Regions from separate parts of the Shewanella sp. 10N.286.45.A1 genome, predicted to be linked through region 2. Evidence: predicted binding sites of a transcription regulator. Region 2 holds the regulator's gene; each other region holds the start of a gene.
What was found. The regulator LexA, encoded in region 2, represses DNA repair genes until DNA is damaged. The targets are predictions, from matches to a motif close to TACTGTATNNNNATACAGTA.

Region 1: a site for LexA is predicted at 2,441-2,460, ahead of AB4238_RS11905 (YebG family protein). Genes of this name have one in related genera too.
Region 3: a site for LexA is predicted at 1,677-1,696, ahead of dinG (ATP-dependent DNA helicase DinG). Genes of this name have one in related genera too.

Annotation. Positions count from the first base shown of each region.
Region 1 is NZ_JBFRMK010000144.1:17,720-22,630, reverse strand. It holds gene AB4238_RS11920 (MlaD family protein) at 1-1,037, opposite strand, end outside; gene AB4238_RS11915 (paraquat-inducible protein A) at 1,015-1,659, opposite strand; gene AB4238_RS11910 (paraquat-inducible protein A) at 1,649-2,275, opposite strand; gene AB4238_RS11905 (YebG family protein) at 2,472-2,753, shown strand; gene AB4238_RS11900 (GAF domain-containing protein) at 2,848-3,306, shown strand; gene proQ (RNA chaperone ProQ) at 3,593-4,231, shown strand; gene prc (carboxy terminal-processing peptidase) at 4,265-4,911, shown strand, end outside.
Region 2 is NZ_JBFRMK010000042.1:12,708-22,905, reverse strand. It holds gene AB4238_RS03725 (cytochrome c oxidase assembly protein) at 1-74, opposite strand, end outside; gene ctaD (cytochrome c oxidase subunit I) at 77-1,678, opposite strand; gene coxB (cytochrome c oxidase subunit II) at 1,688-3,247, opposite strand; gene AB4238_RS03710 (cell division inhibitor SulA) at 3,692-4,201, opposite strand; gene lexA (transcriptional repressor LexA) at 4,198-4,818, opposite strand; gene plsB (glycerol-3-phosphate 1-O-acyltransferase PlsB) at 5,132-7,555, shown strand; gene mtr (tryptophan permease) at 7,556-8,812, shown strand; gene AB4238_RS03690 (helix-turn-helix domain-containing protein) at 8,823-9,854, opposite strand; gene AB4238_RS03685 (MFS transporter) at 9,987-10,198, shown strand, end outside.
Region 3 is NZ_JBFRMK010000015.1:61,055-65,965, forward strand. It holds gene dinG (ATP-dependent DNA helicase DinG) at 1-1,653, opposite strand, end outside; gene AB4238_RS01460 (DNA polymerase II) at 1,755-4,139, shown strand; gene AB4238_RS01465 (porin) at 4,372-4,911, shown strand, end outside.

The DNA of each region.
Region 1 (4,911 bases), on a different contig from region 2:
TTGATACCGCTTAAAGAGATATCAGCACCCTCTAACCAAAATGATGAACTACCTGCTAATAACTCGGCATATTTACTGTCAATTTTGGCTGCTAAAGATATACCGTTATTAGTTAAGTTTTTATTGGTAACCCGACCTATATTAATCCCTCGAAATACAATGGCTGTATTGTTTGCAACTGATTCTGTGCCGTTAGCTATTAGGTTAAACTCGATACCACCGAAGGCTTGTTTCTCGCTATCATACAAAGCAAATTCATGTCGGTTTTCAGCTGCAATAGAGCCATCATTTGAACTAAAGCTAATACCTCCAGCGAGAATAGCTGCAAGACTTTCACTACGAACTTCTATACCGGCAAGGGAAGCGTCGATACTAATGCCTGACACATTCCAAAACTGCGAGTCGACTTTGACTAAGTTCGCATATTGCTGCTGAATAAACGCGGTCACTATAATCTTGTTGCTACTATCTAAACGGTAACCAACAACTTGTCCAACTGGGATCTGCCGATAGAAAATAGGTGAACCTACATCCAACGAGCCCAATTTCTCGGAAGTAATGTTAACAATGAGTCCTTCGTTACCCGGCGTTATAACCGGTGCGCTGATCTCCGCTTCAAAAAAAGAGGCTGACTCTCCCTCACCGGGTAAAATCCCGATGTAATTACCTGAAAATAATGTGTCTAAACCTTCAACGCCAGTAATCGAAGCCTTAGGTTTAACAAGCCAAAACTTGGTGGCTTTGTTTAGAAATGGTGAGGAGCGATAATCCATTAAAACATCAACATTAACGCCCTGAAGATCGTCATCGATACTGATATCAACGACTTTACCTACGGTAAGACCTTGATATTTTACTAAGGTCTTACCTATATCCATACCCGTGGCATTTGGAAAATGTATTCTGACCTCTACGCCAGACTCGCGGATGCTCTTAACTCCTAACCAAGCTCCTAGCGCCAATGCAATAATCGGTAGTAACCAAATAGGAGAGAAGAGTTTTTTCTTTACTACTTTAGGTGTTTGTACTTGAGTCATTTTTAGTTTCCAATCTGTCCCAGAGTAAGCGTGTATCAATCACTTTTGCTGCCAGTTGTGTTAGCAAGATAACTAAGGCGAATGCAGTGGCTGCAGGTGCTGGTTTTGCATCTAAAAGTTGTCCCATATTGACTACAGCAACGGTGAGTGAAATGACAAATAGATCTAACATCGACCATCTACCAATCCACTCGATAATATGAAAGCCCATCATTAGTTTTTTCTTAGATATGGGTAACTTAAAGCTAATTGCAGTCAAATATATGGTGAGTCCTACAATTTTAAGCACCGGCACCAAGATGCTCGCGGTAAATAGGATAATGGCAATAGGGATCATGTCTGTTTTTACCAGATGTGCAATCCCAGAAAAAATAGTGTCTTGAGTCACTTGGCCTTGATTTGTCAATGTGGTAATCGGGTAAAGATTAGCCGGGATAAGCAAAATTGCAGCTGTTATCAGTAAAGCCCAACTCTTTTGCAGGCTATCATAATCCCTTACTTTTAATTTAGCATCGCAGCGGCTGCAACAAGCGGAATTGGCACAAGTGACTTTGTTGCAAGTTGGGCAGCAAGTTAGGCCTACCTCCTTTCCTAATGTGGAAGCGGCTTTATTATCGTTCAAGGAAACTCCACATATGCTCTAAATCGTACTCTCTTAAAAGGAATAAATGCATTACAAACAGCATTGTAAAACAGAAAGTACCAAAACCGAAAGAAACGGTAGCAAAATCAGCAAGGTTAAACGCAGCAACTAAAAAGCTGATGACATAGATTTCGAGCATCGTTAACTGCGTCAGTAAGCCTTGTAACTTTAATGCCTGTTTTAAGACTGACCTTAATAAAGGCGATTGTAATCCGTATTTAATGATTAGGATCTGTACCAATATAGAAGTTAATAAGATTCCAGGTGCGATAACCGCTGCAGTCATAACCGCTATAGCGACAACCCAATATCCCTGTTGATAGACAGCAGCAGCGCCTTCAAACACAGTTGTTGTGCGCATGCTGCCCAAAAACTCAAGTTCAAGCACCGGAAAAAGGTTAGCGGGGAAAAAAAAGATAATTGCAGTGATGCATAACGCCAACATGCCATTTACTGAGCAATAAGGTGTGTCGTATAACTGAGTATGGCACCGCGGACATATAGCCCTTACGCCTGTTGGTAGGGCGCGCTTTCTTATGACCAAATCACATGACGGACATAAAGTAACACTATTGTCTAGCGTATCCGGTGGCATAGGAAATAAAGCCTCAAAAAAATCTTAATGGAATAAAACAAAGAAACTGCCTTGAACGTGAACTCTATTAATCGTATGCATTTGATTATTACAGAGTCCTTATCGCTATAAGCGTATCAGACTTTGAAGAAAACTTGCATAAGAACTTCAATATGTGAGACTCTTTACTGTATATAAAAACAGTGCGAGATTGATTATGGCCGTTGTAACCAAATTTGTCGTAGTTAGAGAAGGGGTTGAAAAGATGACTTTCACATCGAAAAAGGAGGCTGATGCCTACGATAAGATGCTTGATATCGCTGACAACTTGATTCCTTTTTTGACGAATCCTGAATTAGGGCTAGAAGATAATGACATTGAAAAGATTGGTTTTTTCTTAGCGCAGAATAAAGATGAACTACAATCCTTGCTAAAAGGTGGTAGTACTGCGAGTAAAGCTCCAACAAAGAAAGTATCGAAAAAGACTAATTTAGACTAAAAAAAACAGAACATCAGTCTTCTAAATTTGCTCCATCTTGATAAGATGCTGCAAATTTATTTAGATTTATCGATGATTTCGTTAGGGGATGTATATGACCGCGTCATTTTATGACACGTTGAACCGTCAAGTTATTGCTTTATTTAGCGGTGAAGATGATCAAATCGCCGCCTTAGCCAATTTTTCAGCACTATTGAATGATAATTTACCTGATCTTAATTGGGTTGGCTTTTACCTACTAAAGAACGAACAACTTGTACTCGGTCCTTTTCAAGGAAAAGTTGCTTGTACTCGGATACCGATTGGAAAAGGTGTTTGCGGTACAGCTGTTGAAAAAAACCAAACACAACGTATAGCGGATGTTCATCAATTTGTGGGTCATATAGCATGTGATTCAGCCAGTGTTTCTGAACTTGTGGTTCCTCTAAGACACAATGGTGATGTTATCGGAGTTCTGGATATTGATAGCCCATCGTTATCAAGATTTGATGAAATCGATCAACAAGGCGTAGAAACTTTGGTTAAAAGTCTCGAAAATTGCCTATTTGGTTAATCTACGACCAATTTTTGCTAATTGATGGTCGCAATCATCTCATGCATCCCTATAATAAGCGGTTTGAGCAATGAAATCTCAAATCGTGATTATTCGGTAAAGCGAATCAATAGCGTTTATGATAGGTTGTTGCTAAGGTAGGTTTGATTTTGCCGCTAAAAAACATAGGTTAATCATTATTAATTTGTTCTTTAGGTCATAATCAGACAAATATAAACGACACTTAAATCGATGAGAGATAGAAACTCTTTTGGTGGTGTCCCTTTTTTAAACTGTGGAAGTAAAGATGGAATCAACAGAAAAGTTGACCGATACCAACGCTATTCTTGCGTACTTATATGAAACATTTCCTTTATGCTTTATTGCTGAAGGTGAAACGAAGCCATTAAAAATCGGATTGTTTCAAGATTTAGCGGAAAGGTTAGCTGATGATTCTAAAGTCAGTAAGACTCAACTAAGAATCGCTTTAAGAAGATACACAAGCAGCTGGCGTTACCTTAAGTGCGTTAAAGCTGGTGCGCACCGTATCGATTTAGATGGTAATTCTTGTGGTGAGCTAGAACAAGAGCACGTTGATCATGCTCAAGCTACACTTAAAGAAAGTCAGGAAAAAGCGAAAGCCAAAAGAATAGCTAAGGCGGGTAAAACGTCAGCACCTTCAGCTAAAGCTAAGAAAGCCGTTAAAAACCCGGTTGCAAGAAGACCGAAAGCGGCACCAAGCGCAAAACCTGTCAAAGAAAAAGTAGCAGAAGTTGCTTTAACGCCTGCGGTATTGACTGAGTTGAAGAAAAATCAACGTGTAAATGTCAAACTTGGTAAGGCACCAGTTGCTGGTGTAATTTTGGATATCAAAAAAGAAGATGTTCAAGTTCAACTAGATTCTGGCTTAACAATTAAAGTTAAAGCTGAATACATAATGCTGTAATGGTTTAAAAGCATGTAAAGGAGTAACTTGTTGATGCGGAAAATGTCTCTGGCTGTATCTATCGCCAGTATTTTTGTAGGATTCTCGGCGTGGGCTGTTAGCCCTACTATTCAATTCAGCGAGTTACCTGCTTTAAAGCAGGAACCCCAGCATAAAGTGGCGAGTAAACGCGTCACGGGTTTGTTCACCCGTTCCCATTACCATCGTTTTGAAATGGACGATGCGTTTTCAAAGCAAGTGTTCGAACGTTATCTTAAGCAGTTAGATTATCGTAAGAATGTGTTATTGCAGTCTGATGTTGACGGCTTCATGGCATATTCAACTCAATTTGACGACATGTTGAAAAGTGGCGATCTGCAACAAGCATATTCGATGTTTGAAGTCATCCAAAAACGTCGCTATGAACGATTCGCCTATGCACTCTCTTTGCTTGACGAAGAGATGAAGTTTGATGTCGCCGGCGACGCCTATGAATTCGATCGGAAAGACGCAGCTTGGCCTAAAACGGAAGCTGAGTTAAACGAACTTTGGCGCCAACGAGTAAAGTACGATGCATTAAATCTAACTTTAACGGGTAAAAAGTGGGATGAGATTGTCACTATTTTATCGAAGCGTTACAACAATTCTATCAAACGCCTAAGTCAAACTCATAGTGAAGACGTGTTCCAAGGTGTTATGAA
Region 2 (10,198 bases):
CCAAACATTCCCACTGCACCTAATAGCAGCATGGTAATTAACTTTCGATTAGATTTACTCTGTGGCTGGCTCATTGTTACTTCACCTCAGGTGGTGTTGTAAACGAGTGATAAGGCGCCGGGCTTGGGATTGTCCATTCCAATCCTTCTGCGCCATCCCATGGTTTTGCTGGGGCTTTTTCACCGCCACGAATACATTTGATCACTACAGCTAAAAAGATTAGCTGCGACAATCCAAAGGCAAAGCCACCAATCGATACAATCTGATTAACGTCAGCAAACTGAATCGCGTAATCTGGTATTCGTCGAGGCATACCTGCTAGCCCCAAGAAATGCATCGGGAAAAACAGCACGTTTACCGAGATAACCGAACACCAAAAGTGCCAGCGACCTAAACTTTCGCTATACATGTTGCCCGTCCATTTTGGCAGCCAATAATAAGCCGCAGCCATAATGGAAAATATTGCACCGGTAACCAACACATAGTGGAAATGTGCCACCACAAAGTAAGTGTCATGGTACTGGAAATCCGCGGGGGTAATCGCCAGCATCAGCCCTGAAAAGCCGCCAATGGTGAACAGGATAATAAATGCCACTGCGAATAGCATTGGTGTTTCAAAACTGATCGAGCCGCGCCACATGGTGGCTACCCAGTTGAATACCTTAACGCCAGTCGGTACAGCAATAAGCATGGTGCAATACATAAAGAAGAGTTCGGCGAACACCGGCATCCCCGTGGTGAACATGTGATGCGCCCACACTAAAAACGACAACACCGCAATACTCGCTGTGGCGTACACCATAGAGGCGTAACCAAATAAAGGCTTGCGACTAAAGGCGGGAACAATGGCGGAGATAATACCAAAGGATGGCAAAATCATGATGTAAACTTCAGGGTGGCCAAAGAACCAGAATATATGCTGGAACATGACGGGATCACCACCTCCAGCAGCGTCGAAGAAGCTGGTGGCGAAGTACTTATCGGTTAATACCATGGTGACAGTTCCGGCTAATACCGGCATCACCGCTATTAGCAGGAAGGCGGTGATTAACCAAGTCCAAACAAACAGCGGTAGCTTCATCCATGTCATGCCAGGAGCACGCATATTGACGATGGTCACCACAACGTTAATTGCGCCCATAATCGAGCTCATGCCCATGATATGTACTGAAAACACGAATAGAGCAGTGCTGTCAGGGCTATAAGTCGTTGATAATGGAGCGTAGAAAGTCCAACCAAAGTTAGGTCCACCACCTTCCATAAACAAAGAACTTAACAGAATGGCAAACGCAAACGGTAGGATCCAAAAGCTCCAGTTGTTCATGCGCGGTAGTGCCATATCAGGCGCGCCGATCATCATTGGGATCAGCCAGTTAGCTAAGCCCGTAAAGGCTGGCATCACCGCCCCAAAGACCATAACTAAGCCGTGAACTGTGGTCATCTGATTGAAAAAGTTAGGCTCTACCAATTGTAAACCCGGCTGAAATAACTCAGCTCGAATAACCATCGCCATCGCGCCACCGGTAAGGAACATAATAAAACTGAACCATAGGTAGAGCGTGCCGATATCTTTGTGGTTAGTGGTTAATATCCAGCGCATAATGCCTTTTGGCGCCCCATGATGGTCATCATGGTGATCGTCCTGAGCGGCTGGCGAATCTTGTGTAATAGTGCTCATTTTAATCCCTTACTTTCCGTGGCCATCAACATCAGATGCTTGCACTGTATCACCGGAGTCATTACCCCAAGCATTACGCTCATAAGTGATAACGGCGGCAAGTTCCTGCGGCGTTAGCTGCGAACTGAACGCCTGCATTGCCGTTCCTGGTTTACCATTGATGACAATTTCAAGGTGATCCGCTACGGGGCCGGTAATGATTGGACTAGCAATTAAAGAGGGGAATGCGCCGGGTAAGCCGGTGCCTGCAGCCTGATGACAAGCGACACATTTGACCATGTAGACCTTTTCGCCCTTGGCCATCAATTCATCCATACTCAAATCATCAAGTACGGCAGCACTAACATCCTCTACAGCCTGTGTGACTGTCGATGCTGCTTGCTCTGCATCAGGTAGCTCAGCAGGTAAAGTCACTGGAACCGCTGGGGTGTCTGCAGAAGCTGCCGGATCTGAACCAGAAGAACTGACATCTGCGGCTTGCACGGTATCGCCCGAGTTATTGCCCCAAGCATTACGTTCATAGGTGACTACGGCTGCAATCTCTGTCGCGGTAAGTTGTTTTGCAAAGGCTTGCATCGCAGTACCTGGCTTACCGTGGAGTACTATGTCGATATGACCAGATACCGCGCCTTTAATGATTGGGCTACCAATAAGCGAGGGGAATACACCGGGAAGACCTGCGCCGTTGGGTTGGTGACAAGCTGCACATCGCGCCAGATAAATCTGTTCACCTTGTGCCATTAACTCGTCCATGCCCAAAGTTTTAGACAAGGCCGCTTCTGCTTCAGCGGCAGCATTCGTTGCTTGCTGTTGCTGTGCAATCAACCACTTGTCAAAGTCCTCTTCAGAGACGGCTTCAACAACAATCGGCATAAAGCCATGGTCTTTGCCACATAGCTCGGCACACTGGCCACGGTATACACCGGGTTTATCGATTCGAGTCCAAGCTTCATTGATGAAGCCGGGGTTAGCATCTTTTTTAACCGCAAAAGCAGGTACCCACCATGAGTGAATAACGTCTTCTGATGTCATTAAAAAGCGTACTTTGCGATTGATTGGCAGAACAAGAGGTTTATCTACTTCGAGCAAATAGTGTTCACCTTTTGCTTCTGTGCCCTCTATTTGTTCCCGCGGTGTCGACATTAAACTGTAAAATTCAACATCTTGATTAAAGTAGCTATAGTGCCACTTCCACTGCGAACCAGTGATCTTAATGGTTAAATCAGCATTACTTGGATCTTCCATGGCAATTAGTGTTTTAGTTGCAGGAATAGCCATGATGATAAGAATGATAAAAGGCACTACAGTCCATAATATTTCGACTTTAGTACTTTCATGAAAATTGGCGGCTACAGCGCCTTTTGATTTGCGGTGGTTGATCATGGCATAAATCATCACGCCAAAAACAACTAAGCCAATAGCACAACAGATGTAAAGGATGATCATGTGCAGGCTATAAACCTGTTCACTGATCGCCGTCACGCCCTCTGTCATATTAAGTGGCATTTCTGATGCAAAAAGTGCAGGCGTAAATATTAGCGCCAACACACAATACAACAATTGCTTCACTAGACTTCTCCTCTGTCAACAAGACAAAGAAGAGTCACACAGTAAGTCTCTGCTCTATGTAAACTCTTCAGTTCCCAAAAAAGCAACGATGACTTCAAAGTGCACGAGTGGCGTGTCTATCGTGTCGTTATATAACGTGTCGACTATCGATACGACTTTTGTAATTTCCAGTATCTATCTACTGGTTAGTGTAACCACTTTGGCACCTACGGCTGAAATATATCAGGCCGATCTCAGTCTTCACATACTTTAAAAGGATCTACAGTCCGTACATAAAGACCGACGACTAAATCGCTCGGATATAACAAAAATATCGTTGTTATCAGTTCCTACCCTACTTGGTGTTTAAATATTGATCAAGATCACTTTTTGACTAATTTCACGTGTTAGGGAAATAAAAAAGCTTCCTGAGAGGAAGCTTAGAAGGGTAATAGAAATAACGGCTTAATGAATAGAGGTGAATAATGAACCTTTATTAAGTACCTTATCCTGTGTGTTTATTGCGCTGTCAGGTAAGTGAGCATTCGCATTTTCAATCACTATACCTAGTGCTTGGGCACTCTTAGCGACTAATTGTAGGCGTCTATTATCACGTGCATCTAGGCTATTTGCCCAAGTAATGACGGCACTTGATGTACCACTTGTGAGTGCTTTTTCCATCGCCCATAAGGTTTCGACTTCATCTTTAGCATGCACCAGTAAAATTCTGTCCATGCGCACACCTGCAGTTGCAAGCATCTGTTTGTAACCAATATTAGGTGGGCTAATTAAGACAATCCAGCGACCTTGTTGGCTCAGTTGAGCCAATTGACCACTTATCTTTTTTAGCTCATTACGCCCTTGAGTTGCCGATACCATAGTTTCAATATCAGTGCTCTTTTTAGTCATAGAGGAGGTTGGCAGATCTTGCCACAGACCTGGATGACGAGGGCTTACACCTAATAATTTATTCATTGCCAATCTCCATTACGGATCACGCCAACGGCTAAACCTTCAATGCTAAGGCTTTGGTTTGCTAGATCCACTTCTATTGGTGAGTAATCTTCATTTTCTGCGTGTAAAAAGACTTTATTACCTTTCTTTTCAAAGCGCTTAACGGTTACATCATCTTCAACACGAGCCACCACTACCTGGCCGTTACGTGCTTGCTGACTTTTATGTACAGCTAATAGATCCCCTTCAAGTATGCCGATATCTTTCATACTGTCACCGCGAACACGCAGAAGAAAATCAGCTGAAGGACGGAACATGGCTGGGTCAACTTTATAGTGTTGCTCGACATGTTCTTGGGCAAGTATTGGCTCACCAGCGGCGACCTGGCCAATCAGAGGTAAACCAGACTCTGTTTCCTCTGCATCTTCCTGTGTAAGTCTAATTCCTCTAGAAGTGCCAGGAATGATCTCAATACACCCTTTTTTGGCCAGTGCTTTTAAATGCTCTTCAGCGGCATTAGCAGACTTAAAGCCTAAACGTCTCGCAATCTCTGCACGGGTAGGTGGCATGCCTGTATCAGAAATGTTTCGTTTAATCAGTTCTAAAATTTCTGCTTGGCGCGGTGTAAGTGGTCTCATGGCTGAACCTGTTTTTCTATACAGTACCTGTCAGTATATACAGTAATTTAATCAGTGCAAGTATTAACCATATTAATGTAAGCATAAGTTAAATTTACATTTATCTCGTGTCGCCTTTAATGTGGTGGCTAATGCCTGCTGGAGGGGGCGTTAATCAATATTAATCTAGAGTGTATGCACTAAGTTGTAGCTAAGTCATTGTTCTATAAATGCACAGTAGCTTCCAGTGCCGATTGTAAAGCAATTGCGCAAAGCGTTAGGAATTCTGGTATTCTACGGGGTTATTAGAAGCGACTAACACTGCAAGCGAATCATGTCGAAAAAAGACTCTCTTTGGTTTAAATCTTTACGCTGGATCCAGAAAAAGTTGGTACACACTATTGTGGTACCTCACGATCCTTTTGATGATCTCAATCTCGATCCAAGCAAACCGCTCGTTTATGTCATGAAAACAGAATCAGTGAGTGATATTGCTGCTTTAAGTGAAATGACCGGCACGCTAGGCCTGCCTAGCCCTTATGATGACTTAGAGGTCAATGGCGTCAGTGCGCCACGGGTTGTTTGTCTTGAAGGCAGCAAACCGTTATTTGGTGAACGAGAAAGTGCTGAACAGTACCTACATTGTTTCAAGCGTTTGCTAAGTGTACATAAGCAGAATGCTGAGCTCGATATTCAACTAGTGCCTGTTAGCCTCTACTGGGGGCGCACTCCAGGTAAAGAAGATGACACGATGCGCGCGGCTGTTTTGGAACGTCAGAATCCAACTTGGCTACGTAAGTGTTTGATGATCTTATTCTTAGGTCGTCATAACTTTGTCCAGTTTTCTAATGCTGTGTCGCTGCGCTACATGGCAGATGAACATGGCACCGATAAGCGTATAGCTCAAAAGCTCGCGCGCGTTGCCCGAGTGCATTTCCAGCGTCAGCGAAAAGTGATGACAGGGCCTCAACTGCCTAAACGCCAAGCGCTTTTCCATTCTTTGCTTAAATCAGATTCGATTACCAAGGCGATAAAAGAGGAAGCGGCGAGCAAAAAAATCTCAGAAGCTGAGGCTCGCGCCAAAGCAATGGAATATCTTGATGAAGTTGCAGCTGATTACTCAGACAGTTTGGTACGTATAGCCGAGCGTTTTCTCACTTGGCTGTGGAATAAGCTTTATAAAGGCATAAACATCAAAGGTGCGGAGCAGATCCGCCAGTTACACCATGATGGTCACGAAATAGTTTATGTACCGTGCCACCGTAGCCATATGGACTACTTGTTGCTGTCTTACATTCTTTATTACCAAGGTATGGTGCCGCCGCATATTGCTGCCGGTATTAACCTTAACTTCTGGCCGGCAGGGCCGATGTTCCGTCGTGGCGGTGCATTCTTTATTCGTCGTAGTTTCCGTGGTAATAAGCTTTACACCGCAGTATTCCGTGAATATTTAGATCAGTTATTCACTAAAGGTTACTCGGTGGAGTATTTCACTGAAGGCGGACGTTCGCGTACTGGTCGCTTATTGGCGCCTAAAACAGGCATGATTGCGATGACGCTTAATAGTGTTCTCCGCGGTGTCGAACGACCTGTAACCTTGGTTCCTGTTTACTTGGGTTACGATCATGTGATGGAAGTAGCGACTTACCATAAAGAGCTAAGCGGTAAAAAGAAAAAGAAAGAATCTGTCTGGCAGGTATTTGGCGCCATCCGTAAGTTAGGTAACTTTGGCCAAGGCTATGTCAACTTTGGTAAGCCTATAACACTGCATAACTTCTTAAATGACGAAGTGCCTAATTGGCGCGAAGATATCGCCCAAGATCCTGAGCAAAAGCCAACTTGGTTAACGCCAGCGGTGAATACGTTAGCCAGCCAAGTAATGACTAATATTAACGATGCTGCAGCAGTCAGTTCAGTGACGTTAACGAGCTTGGTATTACTGGCATCAGAGCAAAATGCACTAGAACGTAGTCAGCTTGAAAAGCAGTTAGATCTTTATCTTACATTGTTAAAAGAACTGCCTTATACCGAGTACACTTCCGTCCCCGAGGGGAGTGGTAAAGATTTAGTTTCGCAAGGTCTTGAGCTGAAGAAGATTCAGATTGAAAGTGATGCGCTTGGCGACATTATCTCTATTGATGACAGTATTGCGATAACGATGACTTATTATCGTAATAACATCATTCATCTGTTGGTGGTTCCTTCACTGATCGCAGCCTGTTTATTGCGTAAAGAGCGTTGCACTCGTGATGATGTTGTGTGTGTAATTAATGACTTTTATCCACTGCTTCAAGCCGAATTATTTATGGGCATTGAAGATCCTAAGGTCTACGCGAATAGCATCTTAGATATCTTTGTTGCGCAGGGATTAGTGGTTGAAAATGGTCACTTTGAAGTTGCCGATGACAAAGTTAATCAGTTGCTATTGCTGTCTGGCACCATCGACGAAACGATGCAACGTTACGCTATCTTATTTAACTTGTTAGCAGTGAAACCTAACATGGAGCGCTCAGAGTTAGAGCGCGATAGCCATCGCCTTGCACAAAGGCTGGGAGCACTTCACGGTATTACTGCGCCAGAGTTCTACGACAAGAAGCTATACGCTACGCTAAGCGTTAAATTAAAAGAGTTAGGTCATCTAACCGATAGCGAAGGCTGTAGTGATATCAAACGTATAAAAGATAGAGCTAATTTGCTACTGCGTTCATCCGTTAGACAGACGATTGTTGATAGCGTTAATGCGGAGCAAAAAGATTAAATGGCAAATCATATGAATGCGGCCAAAAACAAGGCCGAAGGAAAATCACTATTAGGCGGCGCAATGATCATTGCGGGCACGACCGTTGGTGCGGGCATGTTCTCCTTACCTGTAGTGGGCGCAGGCATGTGGTTTGGCTACTCAATGTTAATGTTGGTAGGCATATGGTTTTGTATGTTGGTGTCTGGTTTGATGTTGCTAGAGACTAACCTTCATTTTGAACCAGGCTCCAGTTTCGACACACTCACTAAAACCACGCTTGGCCAATTTTGGCGCATCGTCAATGGGCTTTCCATTGCTTTTGTTTTATATATTCTGACTTACGCCTACATAAGTGGTGGCAGTTCAATCGTTAACCATAGTCTTGAAGGGCTGGGGATAAGCTTACCGCAAAGTCTTGCTGGGCTAGTGTTTGCTGCGGTATTGGCTACCATCGTTATCATCAGCACCAAAGCCGTAGATAGGATCACCACCATTATGCTTGGCGGTATGATCATTACCTTCTTCTTGGCTGTTGGTAATCTATTGATAGATGTCGATACCAGTAAATTGTTCGTGCCCGATGGCGAAACAAGTTATGCACCATACCTATTGGCGGCACTGCCTTTTGGTTTAGCGAGCTTTGGTTACCATGGTAACGTTCCTAGCTTAGTTAAGTACTACGGCAATCAACCAAAGACTATTATTAAGGCGCTGTTCATTGGTACCTTTATTGCCTTAGTCATTTATAGCTGCTGGTTAGTTGCGACTATGGGTAACATTCCTCGTAGTCAGTTTGTCGATATTATTGCTCAAGGCGGTAATATGGGCGTATTGGTGGGTGCGTTATCGGAAGTTATCGCGAGTAGTTGGTTAAACACCATGTTAACCCTGTTTGCTAACTTGGCCGTGGCTTCATCTTTCTTAGGCGTGACCTTAGGTTTGTTTGATTACCTTGCCGATCTATTTGGGTTTGATGAGTCTCGCCAAGGGCGTTTAAAAACGGCAGCAGTGACATTTATTCCACCAACTATTTTAGGTATTTTATTCCCGAATGGTTTCCTTATTGCGATTGGTTTTGCTGCATTAGCAGCCACCATTTGGGCAGCTATCGTCCCAGCAATGATGGCTTATAAGTCGCGTAAAATCTTTGCTGACAGTGAAGGTTTTAGAGTCCCTGGTGGCACGCCATTGATCGCAGTGGTGATTGTATTTGGTATTGTTACCGGTGCTTGTCATCTGCTCGCTATGGCCGAACTGTTATCGGTTTATGGTTAACTGCTAAGTGCTAGCCCCGCAGGTTAATCTGCGGGGTTTGTTGGCTGTTTAGTCGCAGTAAGTATTGCTGGGGTGTGCACAAACGGAAGGTTTTGAAGGCCTTGCTAAAGCTCTGTTTGTTGCCATAACCAAGTAACTGACAGATCTCTTCTATTTGTTTGCCTTCTAGCATGTACTTCACTGCTTGATTACTGAGTACGTATCCCCGCAAGTGTATGAAACTAAAACCTTTATCTTGCAGTCTTCGTTGTAATTGCTGCTTTGATAAACCCACTTTTTCGGCTACATCGCTAATACTGGGCAAGCCATAAAATCGGCAATAGTTGACTATCTCGTACATGACTTTTGGGGTGTCGTCTGGCTGTGGCATATCGAGATATTTTTCGAAAAGTGACAGCGGCATTTGTAAGATGGGGTCTTGCGCGCTTTGTAACTGCTTGGTTTGTAGCAGTACCGTGTTGTTAGCCCATATCTCGGTTTGAGCGGTATTGTATACCACCGGACAACCAAACACTTGATCAAGCCGCAAATGACTCATGTCTAACCCACTTAAATGGATCTTATGCGGGGTAAATGACTGACCTAGATGGTGACGCATCGTGTTAAGTAAGATCATCGCGACTCTAAAAGAGTCATAGCTTCGTTGTTGTCCTTCCGCATAGCGATTGCTATAGCACCATTTGATAATGCGTCCTGATTGGATTACATAATAGCTGGCACCGGATTGAAACGATGACAGGCCATAATTGGTGCGCCTGAGGCTCACGGCAAAGTCAGGGGCTGATAAAAACCAATTCCCCGGTACATTGATGTGCTCTAAACTCAAAAGATCTGCGATTTTACAAATATAGTTCTCGCCGCACAGTCGATTAATACCGGCTAACCAACTGAGAAACTCCTCCATTGGCACTAACGCCATCGGATCTTGATACAAAGTTGGTGGAATTCCTAAGCTGACTTCGTTAATCCCAAAGCGCTTAAATACTGCAGCAAGCACGATATTGGCATAGCTCATTCTTATAAATGCGATGTTAGCGCTCATGGGGTTTCGTTATCTTGTGGTCAGAATGAATCAATTATAACCTGATTTTGATATATATGGTTCATGACTGTTGTGGCTATTCTAAGGGCAGTCAGAATAATGGGTAATGATAATGTACTGAGGTTAGCAAATATGAGTTTGATGGCAATGCCATTTGTGGATAGTGGCGTGGATACGACTTTGCATGTCGTCGGCGCCGTTTTTATGGTCGCTACCGTTGCTGCTGTTGCTTTCGGATTTTGGAAAATTCACGAACTACCTATTAATCAAGCACACAAGAAAAAGCATCAACAGATAGGCCTAATTACAGCACTGACCTGGATAGGATTTGTGTGGCATTGGGT
Region 3 (4,911 bases), on a different contig from region 2:
TTTATTTTCGACCAGATCAGCAACTTTTTCCATCTGCCAGTATGATGCAAACAGCACTAGACTTGCCATCTCATCTTCAACAAGCGCGATAATCTGTTTTGCCAGTTCATCGGTATAGTTATCATGGGTCGGCTCGGTATCCATTTGCGGCAAGAATAGCGTGGCATTCTGTTCAAAATCAAATGGTGAGTCGAGAGCGAGGTATCGACTACCATCATTAATGGATAGACCAACTTGATGAGTAAAATGGTTAAAATTATTTAGTGCTCTCAGTGTCGCGCTACACAGCACAACCCCTGCTGCTTTATCCCACAGTAAGTTTTCAAGCATAAAGCCGACTTCAATCGGTGAAGCACTGAATAAATAATCTGATTGTTTGCCTGTCAGCTGTTCTATCCAGCGAGCCATAGGTGCGCCTTTTGGATTATCTTGTTTGGCCATCATCTTCCACAGCTTTTGTAAGTTCTCGATACGCTGCAGCATAAAGCCGGTTTCTGACAGTAATGCTTCTGATTGATGTTTAGGGATATCGCCATCTTTTATCGCTTCATTTAGCAGGGCGAGCATTTTGTTAAACTGTTTAAGCGCAACATTAGAGGCCGTGGCTAAGTTTTCTGCGAGAATAAGTAGAGCTGGTGGCAGTTTGCCGTGTTCGAAACGAAAGCGACTTTCAGGGTTATCAAACTGTTTAGCTTGAGCGTCACAAAAATGAGCGACCTGGTTAAGTAAGCCGCTGATATCACCAATGTGGTCAAGCATTGCTTGCGCAGGGGCAATAATATAATTACTTTTAATCTGGTTTTGCAGCTTTGACGTCGTTTTGGTTAGTTTTTCCAACCAATCTGTGGCGCCTCGAATAGTGGCTTGAGCACTACTAAAGTCACGGGCAACGATGGGTAGGTGATGTGCTTCATCAATAACATAATAGAGATCTTCTGGATCGGGTAAAATCACGCCGCCGCCAAGTTCTAAATCTGCAAACAATAAACTGTGGTTAGCAATAAGCACATCCCAAGTGTCGATATCTTCACGGGCTTTATGGAATGGACAGTTTCTATGGCTGGCAAGCTGTTTATGACAACTGTGTTTATCACAGGCTATTTGTTGCCATAGATGATCGGGTAGTGGCTTAGTCAGTGTGTCGCGCTCACCATTCCAGCGCGACTCTTTATAATCTTTAAGTAGGCCTTCGAGCATATCAACTTGGCTTTGATCGGGCTTAGATTGCCACATTGCCATTTGGTTACTGTTATCTGAGCCGACCAGCATCTCAAGTTTTGATAAACACACATAGCGCTGACGCCCTTTAACTAAGCCAAAGGTAAAGTCTAAACCTGAGTGCTGCAGAAAAAAGGGCAAGTCTTTGTGAAGCAACTGCTCTTGCAGTGCCACAGTCGCTGTTGCGATACAGACCTTCTTCTTACTGGCTAATGCTAGAGGAATGGTCCCTAGAATATATGCCAATGACTTACCAATACCAGTACCTGCTTCTACTACGATTATTCGGCGTTGTTTATCGTATTCACCTGCAAGTGTTTTCGAGATCTCCGCGACGATATAGTTCTGTTCTCGCCGAGAACGAAAGTTGGGCAAAGAGGAAGCGATGCCTTTATATATAGTACGGATCTGGGTTTTAACGTCTGCCGATAACATGAATGCACTGGTCCAGTAAATAATGCTGTACATAATAACAGTGATTACATAGCCTAAGAAGAGTTATGTGATTATTCGTGAATTTAATTGAGTATATAGCCATGAATCCTAGTCCCAATGCGTTACAGATAATAAAAGGTCGTGTGCTAACTCGTCATGTTACTCAGCATAAAACAGGGTTAAGTTTAGAATATGTAATTGCAACTGCATCGGGTCCGGTCATCGTTGAAATTCCAGAACAAGCGCATGTTTGCTTTATTCGCACCACAGATGAAGGGCTAATTTTCCAGCATAGAGAGCTGACTAATATCCGCAGTAAACGCCTGCCGTTAAAAAACTTTCAACTGGAACAAGTCAGTGCGATTTATTGCAATGATATAAGGCAACTGCGTCACTTAATTCGAGTTGCTAAAGACCAAGCTATTGAGTTGTTTGAAAGTGATATCAAGGCTGAACATCGATTTCTCATCGAGCGATTTATTGCCTTAGATGTTGAATTTAGTGGCTATTATTTACAAGCTGCTCAAGGTGTTGAACCGCGCTTTATCGCTAAAAAAGCGAGACCAACAGAGCTAGTACAGCCGCTTAAAGCCATCTCGCTTGATTTTGAATGTAGTTTTTCTGGTGAACTCTATTCCGTTGGTTTATATGGCCAGACGGAAAGTGGTGTGGTTTTTGAAAAAGTGATCATGGTGGGTGAGCCTCAAGAGGTAGAGGTTAACTACATTCAATGGGTTAACAATGAAGTGGCATTGATCCATGAATTGATAGCGTGGTTTAACGAATACGATCCAGACATCATAATCGGTTGGTCAGTTGTGACATTTGATTTAGCTCTGTTATATCGGCGAGCTAAACATCATGGCATTGCACTGACAATTGGGCGCAATAAGCAAAGCCTATCGTGGAAAGTTGAAGATAAATTTCGACCAGAGACGCTCTCACTGTATGGTCGAGTTGTGCTAGATGGTATTGATTGGTTAAAAGCTGCGTTTTACCAGTTTGATCGCTATTCGCTGGAATTTGTATCTCGAGCCTTGCTGGATGAAGGGAAGGCTATCGACAATGTTGGCAATAGAATGGAGGAGATTAATGAACTCTTTGCAAATGATAAGCCTGCTTTAGCTCATTACAATCTAACTGACAGCCGATTGGTATGGGACATATTTGAAAAAACGCAGTTGTTTGATTTTGCTATAGAGAGAGCTAAGCTGACCGGCTTAGAGCTTGGACGAGTTGGAGCTTCCGTTGCTGCATTCATGAATCTGTATCTACCGCACCTGCATAGAAGCGGCTATGTTGCGCCTAGCTCGCCTGCAAGTGACGGCATTGAAAGTCCTGGCGGTTATGTGATGGACTCGGTACCAGGGCTATATAAGCATATCTTAGTGTTGGACTTTAAGAGCCTTTATCCGTCGATAATACGAACATTTCTTATCGACCCTAAAGGACTCGTTGAATCTGCAGAGCAAGCTGAAACTGAAACCATTCCAGGCTATTTAGGTGCGAGTTTTAGTCGTGAAACCCCCATATTACCGCAGTTGATTAAGCACCTTTCGGAACAAAGAGAGCAGGCCAAAACCAACCACAACGCCCCATTATCACAAGCGATTAAAATCATAATGAATTCGTTATATGGGGTACTTGGCTCCCGTGGCTGTGTATTTCATGATGCTAAGCTTGCCAGCTCCATTACGATGCGTGGTCATGAAATAATGAAGCAAACGCGAAGTTGGATAGAAGAAGCGGGCTTTGAGGTGATTTATGGCGATACCGATTCAACATTTGTATGGTTGGGAAATGACTTTGACGACAACAATGTGCAGGCGACGGGTAAGCATTTGGCGGCACAAGTTAATCAGCTGTGGCGGCAAAAATTAATTGAAGACTTTAAGCTAGAGAGTTTTCTCGAATTGGAGTTCGAAACTCATTTTGAACAGTTTTTTATGCCAACGCTCCGAGGTTCTGCTGAAGGCTCTAAAAAGCGTTACGTTGGCACTAAACTAACGAAAGAGGGTGAGAAGGAACTGATTTTTAAAGGGATGGAGCAGGTAAGGAGTGACTGGTCGCCCTTAGCTCGACGCGTGCAGTATGAGCTGTATGAGCGATTGTTCAATCACCAAGATGTGGAGGGTTACATTAAATCTACCATTGCGGATCTAAATCGTGGCGCCTATCGCGAGCAGCTTATTTTCGTAAAAAACCTAAGACGTAATCTTGAAGACTATACCGCAAAATCTTCACCACACCTTAAAGCGGCTAGATTATTGTATGACGCAACTAACGATGAGAGCGTGACTAAAAGAGGCGCTCGGATCGAATATGTAATGACAGTTTCCGGTGCTGAACCTGTCTCACATCAGACATCACCGATTGATTTCGATTACTATATCAATCGCCAGTTAGGACCTATTGCCGAGCCAATACTTTCAATAATGAATAAAAGTTTCAGTCAGGTGACTTCAAATCAGATGACGTTAATTTAGATTGATAGCTATTAATGGTCTGCTGATTAAGTGTTAACAGATGGTTTAATCCTTTGTTGGTTGTGGTTTCGCTAGTTAATTTAGTGCAAAACATGGCTGTTTATGTGATGTTCGTCTTTGAGTGATTGCTAATCTTTTGCTAACCTCGTTTGCAATTAGGATAGAAAGAAAACAACGGAATGGACTAAATATTGATGAAGCAGACTGAACATAATTAAAGGTTAGGCATTACATGAAAAAGACTTTAGTAGCATCGGCTTTGGCCGCAGTGATCTTTGTACCAACAGCATCAGCAATCGAAATCTATAAAGACAGTAAAAACGCAGTTGAAATCGGCGGCTTCATTGATGCTCGAATCATTAACACCCAGGGTGATACTCAAGTCGTAAACGGCGCTTCACGCATTAACTTCGGTTTTACTCGTGAAATGAGCGACGGTTGGAAGGCCTATACCAAACTAGAGTGGGGCGTAAACCCATTCGGTAACAGCTCTATCGCATACAGCAGTGAAAGTAACTTTGAATCTCAAAGCAGTGACTTTCTTAATAACCGTTTAGGTTATGTTGGTTTGAGCCACGATACTTATGGTTCTATCACCATTGGTAAGCAGTGGGGCGCTTGGTACGATGTTGTTTACAACACTAACTACGGTTTTGTTTGGGATGGTAATGCCTCTGGTACTTACACATACAACAAAGCAGACGGTGCAGTAAATGGTACTGGTCGTGGCGACAAGACTGTTCAATACCGTAATGCATTCGGTGATTTTAGC